2 linked regions of the Rhodothermus marinus genome follow. The protein of the gene in region 1 interacts with the protein of each later gene in a pairwise test. Links are inferred from orthologs where the notes say so. Each region holds a gene or a part of one and is shown in the gene's direction. Other genes may lie near its edges.

Region 1 (7,089 bases):
ATGCCGGAGGCCGTCCCCTGCGCTATCTGGACGCCGAAGGCTACGGCATGCCGCCGGGACGCGGACCGGTCCCCGACGTGCCGCTGCTCTACGGCGTGCAGGGACCGGCCCATCCGATGCGACCGCTGGAGGATGAATCGGTGCGGGTGCTGCTGGCGGCCCTGGCCGGGCTGGAAGACCCGGCACGCGCGCTCATCTCGGAGATCGTGCGGGCGCCGGACGGCGAGTTCTGGCTCTACACGACGCCGGCAGCCGGACAGCACAGCGTTCCGGTTCGGCTGGGCCGGAAAGACTTCGAGCGGCGGCTGCGTCGTCTGGTGGCTTTCTGGCAACAGGCGGTGCTGACGCAACCACACAAGACGTTTTCGTTGATCGACCTGCGTTTTGCGAATCAGATCGTGGTGCGCGAGGAGGCGCATCCGTCCACCCAAAAATCTGCGATGGGCCATGAATGAGCGCATTGTTGTGGGCGTAGACATCGGCACCACGAAAGTGTGTGCCGTGGTGGCTTCGGCCGACGAGGCGAATCGGGTGAACATTCTGGGCGTCGGCGTGGCCGAGTCCGACGGCCTGAACCGGGGCGTCGTGGTGAACATCGACAAGACGGTGGCCTCGCTGCAGGCGGCCCTCCACGAGGCCGAGCGGACGGCCGGCATCCAGGTGCGCCAGGTGATCGTGGGCATTGCCGGCGATCACATCCAGAGCTTCCAGAGCCGCGGCGTCATCACCATCTCGAACCGGGACGGCGAGATCACGCGGCGCGACGTCGAGCGGCTGCTGGAAGACACCACGCATGTGGCGCTGCCCGCCGACCGGGAGATCCTGCACGTCATCCCGCAGGAGTTCATCGTGGACGGACAGGACGGCGTGGTCGATCCGGTGGGCATGAGCGGCGTGCGCCTGGAGGCCAATGTGCACATCATCACGGGGCTGGTGTCGGCCGCCAAAAACGTGTATCGCTGCGTCGAAAAGGCCGGCTACGAGGTGGCCGACCTGGTGCTCGAGCCGCTGGCTTCGTCGTTTGCCGTGCTGCACCCGGACGAAAAAGAAATAGGCGTGGCGCTGATCGACATCGGTGGCGGCACGACCGACATCGCCGTCTTCGAGGACAACACGATCCGGCACACCGGCGTGATTGCCGTGGCCGGCAACAAGGTGACCGACGACATCCGGAAGGGGCTGGGGATCATGCGCGACCAGGCCGAGCGGCTCAAGTGCCGCTTCGGGGTGGCCATGGTCGATCTGATCGAAGAGGACGAGGAGATCACCATTCCGGGCATCGGCGGGCGACCTGAAAAGCGCATCAGCCGAAGCACGCTGGCGCAGATCATTCAGCCGCGCATGGAGGAAATTCTGGAGATTGCGGCCATCGAGATCAAGCGGAGCGGGTATGCGCGGCATCTGGCGGCCGGTGTGGTGCTCACCGGCGGCGGCGCGCTCATTCCGGGCACGGCCGAACTGGCGGCCGACGTGCTCGGCATGGAAGCCCGGATCGGTTCGCCCATGGGGATTTCGGGCGGCATGGTGGCCGAGGTGAGCGATCCGAAGTTTTCCACGGCCGTGGGGCTGGTCCTCTACGGCCTGCGACCCGAACTGATCGGGTCGCCCGGTCTGAGCCAGGAGGTCCACGCCCGGAGTGCTGGCGAATCGATGCCGGGTGAAATGCTGTTGCGCAAGATCGCCAGCCGCATGAAGGCCTGGTTCAACGAACTGTAGTCGGGGCACGATGGCGACGGGGATGCTCGCCCCGGCGCCTGAGGAATAAACAAGCTGAACCACAACCAAAAATTGAGGGGAGTCATGGAACAGTCCATCAGTTCGCGCTTCGCGTTCGACGACTCGGCGCATCCGGAAGCGAAGATCTGTGTCGTCGGGATCGGCGGTGGTGGCGGCAACGCCATCAACAACATGCTGGAGCGGGGCATCCAGGGTGTCGATTTCATCGCGATCAACACGGATGCCCAGGCGCTGGCCGCCAACAAGGCGCCCGTGAAGATTCAGGTCGGACGCAATCTGACCAAGGGCCTGGGTGCCGGCGCCCGACCTGCCGTCGGCGCGCAGGCTGTCGAGGAAAGCCGTGAGGAGATCGAACAGGCGCTCAAAGGCTATGACATGGTCTTCATCACGGCCGGCATGGGCGGCGGCACGGGTACCGGCGGTGCGCCCGTGGTGGCCGCCATCGCCCGGAAGCTGGGCATCCTGACGGTGGCCATCGTCACGAAACCCTTCGAGTGCGAGGGGCCCAAGCGCATGAAGGCCGCCCTCGACGGTATTGCCCTGCTCAAGGAAAACGTCGATACGCTGATCGTCATCCCGAACGAGCGCCTGCTCGACATTTCCGACGAGAATACCACGCTGCTGGAAGCTTTTGCGAAGGCCGACGAGGTGCTCTACAACGCCACGCGCGGCATCAGCGATCTGATCACCGTGCACGGCCTGATCAACCTAGACTTCGCCGATGTGAAGACTACCATGCAGAACGGGGGCACGGCGATCATGGGCTCGGCGGTGGCCTCGGGCGAGAACCGGGCCGAAAAGGCGGCCATTGCGGCCATTTCGAGCCCGCTGCTGGACGGGCTATCGATCGCCGGAGCCCGGAACGTGCTGGTCAACATCACGGCCGGCCGGTCGCTGGGTATCCGGGAGGCCACCACGGCCGTTCGTATCATCCAGCAGGAAGCCGGCGAGGACGTGGAGGTCATCTTCGGTACGGTGATCGACGATAACATGGGCGACGATCTGCGCGTGACGGTCATCGCCACCGGCTTCGACCGCGAGCAGCGGCCGGAGACGGTGGGACGTCGCCGGACCGTCCCGCTCGAGCCCGAAGACCCGTACATCAACTACAAAGGCGAGGAGAATCTGAAGCGGCTCGACACGCCGGCTTTCGAACGGCGCGTCATTCCGGGCACGACGCCGGCCGAAGGGGAACGCCTGGGAAACATCCGCCGGCTGCAGGCGGACGAACTCCGGGAGCGGGGCGAACGTATCCGGAAGGACAATCCGGACACGCCGGCTTTTTTGCGCAAGATGCTGGACTGATGCGGCCGCGTGATCGGTCGCCTCGCCCGCGACATCGGTGACATACAGATGACACCGACGTTTCCGAGATTGCCCGTGCATTGCGGTGGCCGAGGCCGGGCCGGACCCGGACGGCCAGCCCGACGGGTGGCGGGTGCGCAGCACCCCACCACCGGACCGACGAGCACGGTCCGTACACTGCAGGTTGCCCCGACCTGCAGGGGTTGTGGTTCAGCGGGCGGCCGATGAGGCTGCTAACAGAAAAGGGCCGCGTCCAGTCAGACGCGGCCCTTTCTGGTTTTGCTCCGAAACGATCCGTTTAGGCTCAGGGCCCGAATTTGAACAGCAACCCGCCGGCGATCGTCACCAGATCGACATCGCCCAGGACGGTAACCTGCGCCTGTACGAAGGGCCGAATCGGACCAACGCCGAAGCGGGCACCGCCGATCAGATTGATGCCGGTGTCGGTATCGCTGGCGCTGAATTCGCCGAAGTCGCCCAGGTCGGCACTGACCGACGTACGAGCAATACCCAGGCCGGCCCCCACATAGGGCGTAAAGACAAGACCCGGCCCGAAGCCCAGCAGGGCATTCAGACCCAGTTGCCAGAACGTTACATTTTCTTCCATGAAGTAGTAGTCGAACGTGGCCTGGAAGTCGATGGGCAGGACCATGACGCCCAGCCGGGCATCGACGCCCACAAAGGCCTCTTCTACATCTCCCCCGATGTCATAACCGACGCGGGGACCCAGTTCAAACGTAACCGGCGAGGGGACCTGCGCCTTTGCAGCGGTCACAAAAAAGAGGGCGGTCAGCAGTAAAGCTGCGTGTCTCATGGCGATGGTACGGTTTGGTTTTAGATAACGGGATCGCTGTTTCGAGAAGAAAGGATTGTGCCGTATTTTCCGGGAACGGCGCTGAATGCGCCTTAAGATACAATGCACGTGTTGAAACGGCAAGCGCCCGGATAACGAATTTGTAACCTTGAAGCCAAACATTTTTTCTGTCATTATTTCTAAAGCTTTGGCTATCGGGCTCCTGATCTTGCTCGGAATATCCGGACTTTCAGGCGTAAGGGCCCAGACGTGGGGGCTGGTGTGGCGGCTTCCGGACGACACGGTGCAGGCACTGCACCAGTGGCAGCACATCCGACAGACTGGCGCCGAAGCGCTGCGGCTGGAGACGGATTCGGTGCCGGCGTGGTTGCTGACGGCGGCCGACTCGCTGGGGCTTGCGCTTTTCGTTGAGCTACCGATCACGGAAGAGCCGGCCCGGCAACTTCGACGGCGTTGGCCTGAAGCCCGGGAAATGCTGCGCAGGCTGCTGGCGCAGATTGCCGGGCACCCCTCGGTGCGGGCCGTCGGGCTGGCCCGGCTGGCCGACACGGCCGATCCGGAAGCCTGCGCCTACTTCGAGTCGCTGCGGGATGACGTGCGACGGGCGCGTCCGGACCTGCAGGTGTACTACGAGACGCGCTTCATCGAGGGCGATCGGTGCGGGAAGGCGGTGGATTTTGTGCTGCTGGACGCGCGCGATGCCGCAGATCCCCTGCAACTGCTCCGGCGCTGGCAGCAGGCGCATCCGACGGTGCCTGTCGGACTCGGGCGGCTGGGCACCTGGGTCCGGGCCGATACGCTCCGTGGCCTGCGCGTGCCGCACTCGCCCGAATGGCAGGCGCGCTATCTGGAGCATCATCTGAACCGTCTGCAGGGGGCTTTTGAGGGGTGGGTGTTCGTCTACCGCTGGCAGGATGTCGAGCGTCGGCGGCCAGCGCTGCACCTGGATCGCCCGTTTGTGGAAGCCTATGGCCTGCACGATCAGCAGGGGCGGGCGCGACCGGCGCTTGATGTGGTGCGTGGCGTATTTGCGGGAACGCAAACGGTCTTTGCCTTTCCGGCCGGGCGTTCTCCGTCGGATTCCTGGCCCTGGGCGGTGCTGGTCGGATGGGTGCCGATCGTACTGCTGGTGCTGAGCTACCGGCTCTCGCCGCTGTTTCGGTTGCTGGGAGCGCGTTACTTCCGGGCACACGGCTTCTATGCCGAGGCTGTGCAGTACGGCCGTGATCTTCCGACGGGGGCGCTGAGCGTGCTGGGACTGGCCGAAGGGGTGGCGCTGGGCGTCACGCTGGCCGTCACGGCCGCGATGCTTCGGGAAAGTCCGGCCGCCGCCTGGCTGGTCGGACTGCTTCCGCCGGAACTGGCAACGCCGATCGTTGAAGCTGTTCGGACGCCCTCTGTGCTGCTCCTCGTGGTGCCGGGGAGTCTCGTGCTGCTGGGAGGCTGGGCGCTGGGGGTGCGACTGCTCAGCCGATGGGGACGGCGCACCGGCTTCGTGCAGGCCTGGACGCTGGCGCACATGCCCCGGTGGCCGCTCTTTTTGTTGATGATCGCCGCGCTCAGCCTGAAGCCGGATGCCGGGACCGGGCACGTCCTGCTGGCGCTATGGCTGCTCGTGGAAGGCTGGGCGCTGGTGCGAACGCTCCGCGACGTGGCGCAGGTGGTGGCAGGACCGGGCTGGCTGCGTGCGGTGCTGGCCGTGCTGCACCCCGGATGCTGGCTACTCCTTGCCGTGCTGTTCGGGCTGAGCCGGGGGCTCTACACCGGCCATACCGTCATGCTCTGGCATCTGCTCACCGTCCGGTAGCGGGATCGTTTCGGGCGTGCGGGTCAGCTCCGCCCAGACTTTTTCGGCAAAGGCATAAAACGGCTGCTTCTGGTGCAGCCAGCCGAAGTGCAGGGCAAAGGGCGTCACTTCCATGTAGTCGCCGCGTCCCGGCAGGCGCGTCAACAGGTTCAGCAGCAACCGGCGCAGAAACGGCGATGGAATCCCGCGAAGCGAATACACAAAGCGGTCCGTGTAGTAGCGGCAGGTTACCCGGTTGAAGTCGGGGTCGTGGGAGGTCAGGTCGTCGATGTAATCCAGTTGCGGGCTGTTCTGGCCGGCAAACCAGGGGAAAACGGGCAGGTTCAGCCGACTCATGGCCATGGCGAGGCTCCACTCACAGGATTCCTCGCTGCGGCCTTCGTGGAGGCGGCTGCGGAAGTGCGTCTCGTGGCGGCGGGCGAGAAACTCCGAGGCCAGTTCGCAGACGGTGCGCGTCAGCGTCGCATCCTGCGCGTAGATCATTCCGGCCTGCACGCGCGGCAGATAGGTCAGGCCGAAGCGGCGCAGCGTCCGGCGCCGGCGATCCAGCAGCACATCGAGTACCACGCCGAGGCCTTTGGGGCCGCCGAAAAAGAAGTCGGCACGCTCCAGGCCGGTGGCCGTGAACGGAAAGGCCGCAAGTTGTTGCCAGAGCGGATCGGGATTGCGGCACCAGATCATGTCGGCATCGACGAACAGGCACCGGTCGAAGGGCATGAACCGGTGTAGATGGTGTTTGAAACCGACGATGGAGCGATGCGCCTCGGGCAGCGGCGCGATCACCTGAAAGAGTCGATCCAGCCCGTGCCGTTCCAGCAGCGCCCGGTGCTCGTCCGGACAGAAAAGCGCCACCGGCCGGTTCGGGTCGTGCCGCCGCAGCGTGATTACCGAAGCCACCGCATGGCGCACGTAGCGCTCGGCGCCATAGGTGTGCAGTACGTATCCCTCCTGAAGCGGACCGGCCATTACGTTAAGGTTAAGACCCGGGGTCTCAACCCAACGATACGAAAGGCGCCGGGTTTTCGGCAAAGATTTGAAATTTTCGTTTTACGAAGAACTGGAGCGGGCCAGCTGGGCCTGCTTTTTCCGGAGGCTGTTCATGAGCGCGTCGAAGCCCCGCTTGCGGATCACGCTCTGGAAGGAGCGGGCGTAGCCTTCGACGGTGCTCACCTCGTCGATGATGATGTCGTAGGCCTTCCACTGGCCGTCGCGGCGCGTGAACAGATAGACCACCTGCGTGGGCGTTTCCTTGTAGGTGACGGTGGTAACGACGCGGGCGCTGTCGCCCTGCACCTCGACGCGGTCGTAGCGCACGCGGGCACGGTAGATGTCCAGGTCCGAGAGCGACTGCTCGCGCACGATGTCGCTGAAGACCTCGACGAACTCCTGTCGCTGCGCGGGGGTCAGGTCGTTCCAGAAGGGACCC
Region 2 (7,133 bases), 910 kb from region 1 along the record:
GCCGGAGGCCTTCGGCGAGGCATTGCTCGAGGTGCTCCGCGCCCATGACGTCGAGCTGGTGGCCCTGGCCGGCTACCTGAAGAAAATTCCCGACAACGTGGTGGCCGCCTACCGCAACCGGATTCTGAACATCCATCCTTCCCTGCTGCCCGCCTTCGGTGGACCGGGCATGTACGGCCGCCGCGTGCACGAGGCCGTGCTGCATTACGGCGTGCGCTGGACCGGCGCCACCGTTCATCTGGTGGACGAGGAGTATGACCACGGGCCGATCGTGCTGCAGGAGCCCGTGCCGGTCCTGCCCGACGACACGCCCGAGACGCTGGCCGCGCGTGTACTGGAAGTGGAGCACCGGCTCTATCCCGAGGCGCTGCGGCTGTTCGCCGAAGGGCGTGTGGTGGTCGACGGTCGCCGCGTCCGCATCCTGCCCGAAGCCCCCGAAACCCACAACCCGTAGCCATGCTGCATCAACCGCGCACCCACGAGCCCCCTCCGGACCTGCAGCCCGTCCGACGGGCGCTGCTGTCGGTGTTCGACAAAACCGGTCTGGTAGACTTCGCCCGTCGCCTGGCGGAGCGGGGCATCGAGCTGATCTCCACGGGCGGCACGGCCCGCACGCTGCGCGGGGCCGGTCTGGCCGTGCGCGACGTCTCGGAGCTGACCGGCTTTCCGGAAATCCTCGACGGCCGCGTCAAGACGCTGCATCCGGCTGTTCACGGCGGCCTGCTGGCCCGCCGCAACGTGCCCGAAGACCTGGCCCAGCTCGAACGGCACGGCATCGCGCCCATCGATCTGGTGGTGGTCAACCTGTATCCCTTCGAGCAGGCCGTCGAGCAGGCACCCGACGACGAAGCGCTGGCCGTCGAAAACATCGACATTGGCGGCCCCACGCTCATTCGCGCCGCCGCCAAGAACTTTTTCTTCACGGCCGTGGTGGTCGATCCGTCCGATTACGACGCCGTCGCCGGCGAGCTGGAGCAGCACGCGGGTGCGCTGACGCTGGCCACGCGCCGCCGCCTGGCCCAGAAGGCTTTTGCCCGGACGGCCGCCTACGACCGGGCCATTGCCGCCTATCTGGAGCGCCGCCTGCAGCCCGAAGCACCGGAGCCGCTGCCGCCCCGGCTGCAGATCGACCTGCCGCGCGTTCAGATTCTGCGCTACGGCGAAAATCCCCACCAGCGGGCGGCTCTCTACGGCAACCCGGATCGGTTCTTCCGCCAGCTCCACGGCAAGGCGCTCTCCTTCAACAACCTGCTGGATCTGAGCGCGGCCCTGCGGCTAATCGACGAGTTCCGGGAGGCCGATCCCACCTGCGCCATCCTGAAGCACACGAACCCGTGTGGCGTGGCCACGGCCGACACGCTCGCCGAAGCCTACGCGCGCGCCTTCGCCACCGACCGGCGCTCGCCCTTCGGCGGGATCGTGGTGGTCAACCGTCCGCTCGACCGCGAGACGGCCGAGGCCATCGACCAGATTTTCACCGAAGTGATCATCGCGCCGGACTTCGAGGAGGGCGTGCTGGACTTTCTGAAAAAGAAGGCCAACCGACGCATCATCCAGCAGCTCCGTCCGGTGCAGGAAGAGCTGGACGTGCGCTCGGCCGTGGGTGGCCTGCTGGTGCAGGAGGCCGACGGTCCCCTGCCGCCGCTGGAGGCGCTGCGTTCGTCCTGGCGCGTGGTGACCCGCCGCGCTCCCACCGAAGCCGAGTGGCGCGACCTGGACTTCGCCTGGCGCGTGGTCAAACACGTCAAGAGCAATGCCATCGTGTACGCGCGCGACCGGGCCACGCTGGGCATCGGGGCCGGCCAGATGAGCCGGGTGGACGCCTCCGAGATCGCCGTGCTGAAAGGAAAACGCGAAGGGCACGATTTTACCGGAAGCGTGGTGGCCTCCGACGCCTTCTTCCCCTTTGCCGACGGCCTGCTGGCCGCCGTCGAAAGCGGTGCGCGCGCCGTAATCCAGCCGGGCGGCTCCATCCGGGACGAAGAGGTGATCCAGGCGGCCGACGCGCACGACGTCGCCATGGTCTTCACCGGTACCCGGCACTTCCGCCACTGAAAGGAACGATTTTCGCACTTTTCTGCCGGCGGGCGGATCTATTTGCCCGCCGGTTTACTATTTTAAGGGCGCATCCGGCCGAAAGGCCAGCGTGGAGTCCTAACGTTCCTGGCCTGCCTGCACCATGCGCCGGCGGGCCCGGACCCAAACCTTCAGTAGATCCATGGGGCTGTTCAACTTCGCCACCGACGTTGCCATTGACCTGGGGACGGCCAACACCCTGGTGTACATCAAGGGCCGCGGCATCGTGCTGAACGAACCCAGCATCGTGGCCGTGCACCGGAGCACGCGCAAGGTCATTGCCATCGGCCGCGAAGCCCTGCAGATGCACGAACGCACGCACCCCGAGATCGAAACGATCCGGCCGCTCAAAGACGGCGTCATCGCCGACTTCGAGGTGGCCGAGCAGATGATCCGGGGTTTTATCCAGAAGGTGCAGCGTAGCTGGTACACCTCGATCCGCCGCATGGTGGTCTGCATCCCCAGCGGCATCACCGAGGTGGAAAAGCGTGCCGTGCGCGACTCGGCCGAGCACGCCGGCGCCAAGCGCGTCTATCTGATCAGCGAACCCATGGCCGCCGCCATCGGCATCGGCCTGAACGTGGAGGAGCCGGTGGGCAACATGGTAGTGGACATCGGCGGCGGCACTACCGAGATCGCCGTGATCGCACTGGCCGGGATCGTCGTGAACGAGTCGATCCGCATCGGCGGCGACGAACTGGACAACGCGATCATCCAGTATTTCAAGCGTAATCACAACCTGCTCATCGGTCAGCGCACGGCCGAGCGCATCAAGTGCGAGATTGGAAGCGCCGTCGAGCTGGACCCGGAGCTGGAACTGTCGGTCAAGGGACGCGATCTGGTCAGCGGCATTCCGAAGGTGCGCACCATCTCGTCGGAGGACGTGCGCGAGGCGCTGCGCGAGCCGGTCAGCCAGATCGCGGCGGCCGTGCTGCGCTGCCTGGAGCGCACGCCGCCGGAGCTGGGCGCCGACATCCTGGAACGCGGCATCATGCTCACGGGCGGTGGTGCCCTGCTCAAAGGGCTGGATGTGCTGATCCGCAACCGCGTAGAGCTGCCGGTCTACGTGGCCGAGGATCCACTGACGGCCGTGGCCCGCGGAACCGGCAAGGTGCTGGAAGACCTCGATCGCTACGAGCGGGTGCTGCTCTAAGCCATGACGCGCACAAACTGGCTCGTTGACGCCTTGCTGCTGGTAGTGGTGCTGGGTCTGTCGCTGACCCTGCTTTTGCTGCACAACGAGCCGGTGCTCAGGGGTCTGCGCGCGCTGACGCTGGAGCTGTCGGCCCGGGCCGAGGCGCGCCTGGCCTGGGCGGGCCACTACTTCCGGGCGCTCGAGGAAAACGAACGACTGCGGGCCGAAAACATCCACCTGGCGGGCGAGCTGGCCCGCGCCCGTGAAGCCCTGAGTGCCAACGAACGCCTGACCCGCCTGCTGGCGCTGCGCGACAGCCTCTCGCCGCTGCCGTTCCGTGCCGCCCGCATCGTGGCACGCGACATCACGCGCCAGCGCAACTACCTGACGATCGACGCCGGCCGCAACGATGGCGTGCTGCCCGGCATGGCCGTCGTAGACGACCGGGGTATCATCGGCACGGTCCTGCTGGCCACGCCCCACTATGCCCGCGTCCTTCCCTACCTGAACACCGATTTCCGCGTGGCGGCTCGCATCCAGCCCATCGGCGCTGCCGGCATCGTGCGCTGGGACGGCGAACAGCCCGACCGCCTGCTCATGGAATTCGTCAGCCGCACCGAACCCGTACAGCCCGGCATGCCGGTGGTCACCACCACCTACAGCGGCATCTTTCCACCGGGCTTTCCGGTGGGCCGCGTTGCCGAAGTCACCCGCCAGCCCGGCCTCAACACGCTGCGCATCTACCTGGAGCCGGCCTCGCCCCTGGATCAGGCTTCCTACGTGTTCGTCATCCTGCGGCCGCCCGACCCGGAACGCCAGCTGTTGAACAGCACCGACACACCCTGAGCCATGCGCCTGCGCATCTGGCCGATCCTGCTGTTGCTGTGGAGCGTGCCGGCGCCGGTCCATGCCCAGTCGCCCCGGCCGCTCCAGGCGACGCTGGACCGGTTGCTTGAAACCCCCGACTACGAGTCGGCCTTCTGGGGCGCGCTCGTCCTGGACCTGCGCGACAGCACCGTGCTCTACGCCCGCCACGCCCGCCAGAACTTCACCCCGGCCTCCGTCACCAAGCTGTTCATCACAGCGGCGGCGCTGGAACAGCTTGGTCCCGACTTCCGCTACGTGACCCGTCTGCTGGCCGACGGATCCGTCATAGACGGCGTGCTCCAGGGCAACCTGATCGTCCGTGGCGCGGGCGACCCCGCCATCGGCGGCCGCTTCACCGACGGCGACCGCACGGCCACGTTTCGCGCCTGGGCCGACTCGCTGCGCCGCCGGGGCATCCACCGGATCGCCGGCGACCTCATCGGCGACGACGACTACTTCGACGACACGCCACTGGGCACGGGCTGGAGCTGGGACGACCTGACCTACTGGTATGCCGCCGAGATCAGCGCACTGTCGTTCAACGACAACTGCGTGGACGTCACGATCGAAGCGCGCCGCCCGGGCGAACCGGGCCTTCTGACGTGGGAGCCTCCCACTACCTACGTCTCCCTGATCAACCAGACCTACACGATTCCCGCCGGACAGCAGCTGAAAGAAGGCTATCGCCGCCTGCCCGGTACCAACACGATCGTACTCTTCAGTCGCGTGCCCGAAGGTCGCCGCGACACCGAGTCGCTCACAGTGCACAACCCGACGCGTTTCTTTGTGCACGTACTGCGCGAGGTGCTGCTGGCCGAAGGCATCGCCGTCGAAGGAGAGCCGGTGGATGTCGATGACCTCTCGATCAAACCCGAATACACCGCTCCGAACCTGTGGACGGTAGCCACCTATACCTCGCCGCCACTTTCAGAGATCGTCCGGATCATCAACCGGCGGAGCCAGAACCTGTACGCCGAAATGCTGTTGCGCACGCTGGGGGCCGAGCGGCCGGTGCCCGACAGCACGCTTGTGCCCGGATCGGCCGAGATGGGGCTGGCAGCCGCCGCCCGCACCTGGCTCCGCGCCGGCATCGACACCAGCCGCATCCAGTTGGTGGACGGTTCCGGTCTTTCGGCACAGAACCTGGTTACGCCCGAGGCTACCGTACGCCTGCTGGCCTACATGGCCACCCATCCCGATCGCGCGGTCTGGCGGGCGTTCTACACGTCGCTGCCTGCCGGCGGCGAGGAAGAGACCACACTGCAGGATCGCTTTCGTGCCGGACGCGCCCGCGGCAACGTCCGCGCCAAGACCGGCACGATCTCGAACACGAGCGCCCTGGCGGGATATGTGCGCACCGCCGACGGCCGCCTGCTCGCCTTTGCCATCTTCTGTAATCACTACACCGTCCCCACCCGTCAGGTCCGCCGCACCATCGACGCCTTCGTCGAGCACCTGGCCCGCTACCGCAACTGACGGGATCAACCCCTCCGCTCTGGCCGTTCATGGACGGCATTTTGTACACAACCTGCAGCCAGATAACCGATGCCCCACCAGCAGATTCACGGCACCACGGTACTGGGCGTACGCCATAACGGCCGCGTGGCCCTGGGCGCCGACGGACAGGCCACGCTGGGCAACACGGTCATGAAGCGCCGCGCCCAGAAGGTCCGGGCGCTCTACAACGGCAAGATCCTGGCCGGCTTTGCCGGCGCCACCGCCGACGCCCTGACGCTTTTCGAGCGCTTCGAGGGCAAATTGCAGCAACACGGCGGCAACGTGCTCCGCGCGGCCGTCGAACTGGCCAAAGACTGGCGCACCGACCGCTACCTGCGCCGCCTGGACGCCCTGCTGGCCGTCGCCTCACCCGACCGCCTGCTGCTCATCAGCGGCAATGGCGACCTGATCGAACCCGACGACGACATCGTGGCCATCGGCTCCGGCGGACCCTTCGCACTGGCCGCTGCCCGCGCCCTCCGCAAACACCGCCCCGACCTGTCGGCCCGTGCCATCGTCGAAGAGGCCCTCTCCATTGCGGCCGACATCTGCATCTACACCAACCACGAGTTCACGATTCTGGAGATTGATTCGAAATAAAACTCAGGAAACTGATTAATAAAAAATAATGCGAGGAATAATGGATCGTTCACATTCCAGAAAACCGATCCGAACCACGGCCCTCTTTGTGGATTACGAAAACCTGTATCAGCAGGCTGCCCGCTACCTGAAAGATACCAGCGACCTCAACGGACAGCTGGCCGATCTGCTCTACAGCCTCCGTCGCTATCTGCTGGCGCGTCGTCGCTTCCGCGTGGTGCTGGGACGTGCCTATGCCGACTTCGAGCAATACGACGACGGGCTGGCCATCCAGCGCGTACTGGCCGAACAGGGCATTGTGCCGCGCATGGTGCCTTCGAGCTACGAGGCGCCATCCCGATCGCTCCAGCTCACCATCGACGCACTGCAGACGCTGCAAAGCCATCCCGAAGTGCAGGCGTTCGTGGTGGTCAGCGGCAACCGTTCGTACCTGCCGCTGCTGGAGCACCTGCGCGGCCACGGTCGCCAGATCGCCCTCCTGCAGCTGACCTCGCCTTCCGACCTGGTCTATGAGCGCCTGGGCGACCGCCTGCTGCTGGATCCCCGTCCGATTCTGGAGCACGCCGGATTGCGTCAGCTGCTGGCACACCTGTCGGGTCCCGTAGAAAATACGCCGCCTGCCCCGCCGCCGGCCTTCGCTTCGCTGGCCGACGATCCGGATGCCCTGAAGGCGCTCGAACTGATCCTCGAACACTTCGGCCAGTACGAGGAGGTCTACCTTACGCCTTTGCTCCGGAAGATGTCGGAAACCTTCGACGAAACCCGGGTCGAGCCCAAAGAGCTGATCAACCGCCTCGAAGCAGCGGGCGCCGTCCGGCTGGAACGTCGGCGCGGCTTCCCCTACGATTACACCGTGCTCATCCTGCACGAAGACCACCCCGACGTGCGTCGCCTCCGGGAAGCAATGGCCTCACAGCCTGAGCCGGAACCCAAGGTCGGCGGAGATCTATCCGACGAA

Evidence for each region.
Region 2: the proteins of ftsZ (region 1) and GYH26_RS10285 interact in binary tests that used the Escherichia coli proteins (3 or more experiments, as listed by UniProt). The link is inferred for Rhodothermus marinus from one-to-one orthologs.

What each region holds. Positions count from the first base shown.
Region 1 is NZ_AP019797.1:3,297,994-3,305,082, reverse strand. The notes cover bases 1,133-3,921. They hold ftsZ (cell division protein FtsZ), read left to right. Parts: upstream 1,133-1,800; coding sequence 1,801-3,042; downstream 3,043-3,921. Other genes in these bases: GYH26_RS14460 (outer membrane protein), read right to left, coding at 3,347-3,856; ftsA (cell division protein FtsA), read left to right, coding at 1,133-1,716. Outside these bases: GYH26_RS14475 (cell division protein FtsQ/DivIB), read left to right, coding at 1-455; more of ftsA, read left to right, coding at 448-1,132; GYH26_RS14455 (hypothetical protein), read left to right, coding at 4,044-5,663; GYH26_RS14450 (hypothetical protein), read right to left, coding at 5,577-6,629; GYH26_RS14445 (MlaC/ttg2D family ABC transporter substrate-binding protein), read right to left, coding at 6,711-7,089. UniProt on the Escherichia coli protein: Essential cell division protein that forms a contractile ring structure (Z ring) at the future cell division site. The regulation of the ring assembly controls the timing and the location of cell division.
Region 2 is NZ_AP019797.1:2,385,308-2,392,440, forward strand. Bases 1,391-4,223 are described here. They hold GYH26_RS10285 (rod shape-determining protein), read left to right. Parts: upstream 1,391-2,218; coding sequence 2,219-3,229; downstream 3,230-4,223. Other genes in these bases: purH (bifunctional phosphoribosylaminoimidazolecarboxamide formyltransferase/IMP cyclohydrolase), read left to right, coding at 1,391-2,055; mreC (rod shape-determining protein MreC), read left to right, coding at 3,233-4,057; dacB (D-alanyl-D-alanine carboxypeptidase/D-alanyl-D-alanine endopeptidase), read left to right, coding at 4,061-4,223. Outside these bases: purN (phosphoribosylglycinamide formyltransferase), read left to right, coding at 1-454; more of purH, read left to right, coding at 457-1,390; more of dacB, read left to right, coding at 4,224-5,554; ATP-dependent protease subunit HslV, read left to right, coding at 5,624-6,175; GYH26_RS10305 (NYN domain-containing protein), read left to right, coding at 6,216-7,133. UniProt on the Escherichia coli protein: Forms membrane-associated dynamic filaments that are essential for cell shape determination. Acts by regulating cell wall synthesis and cell elongation, and thus cell shape.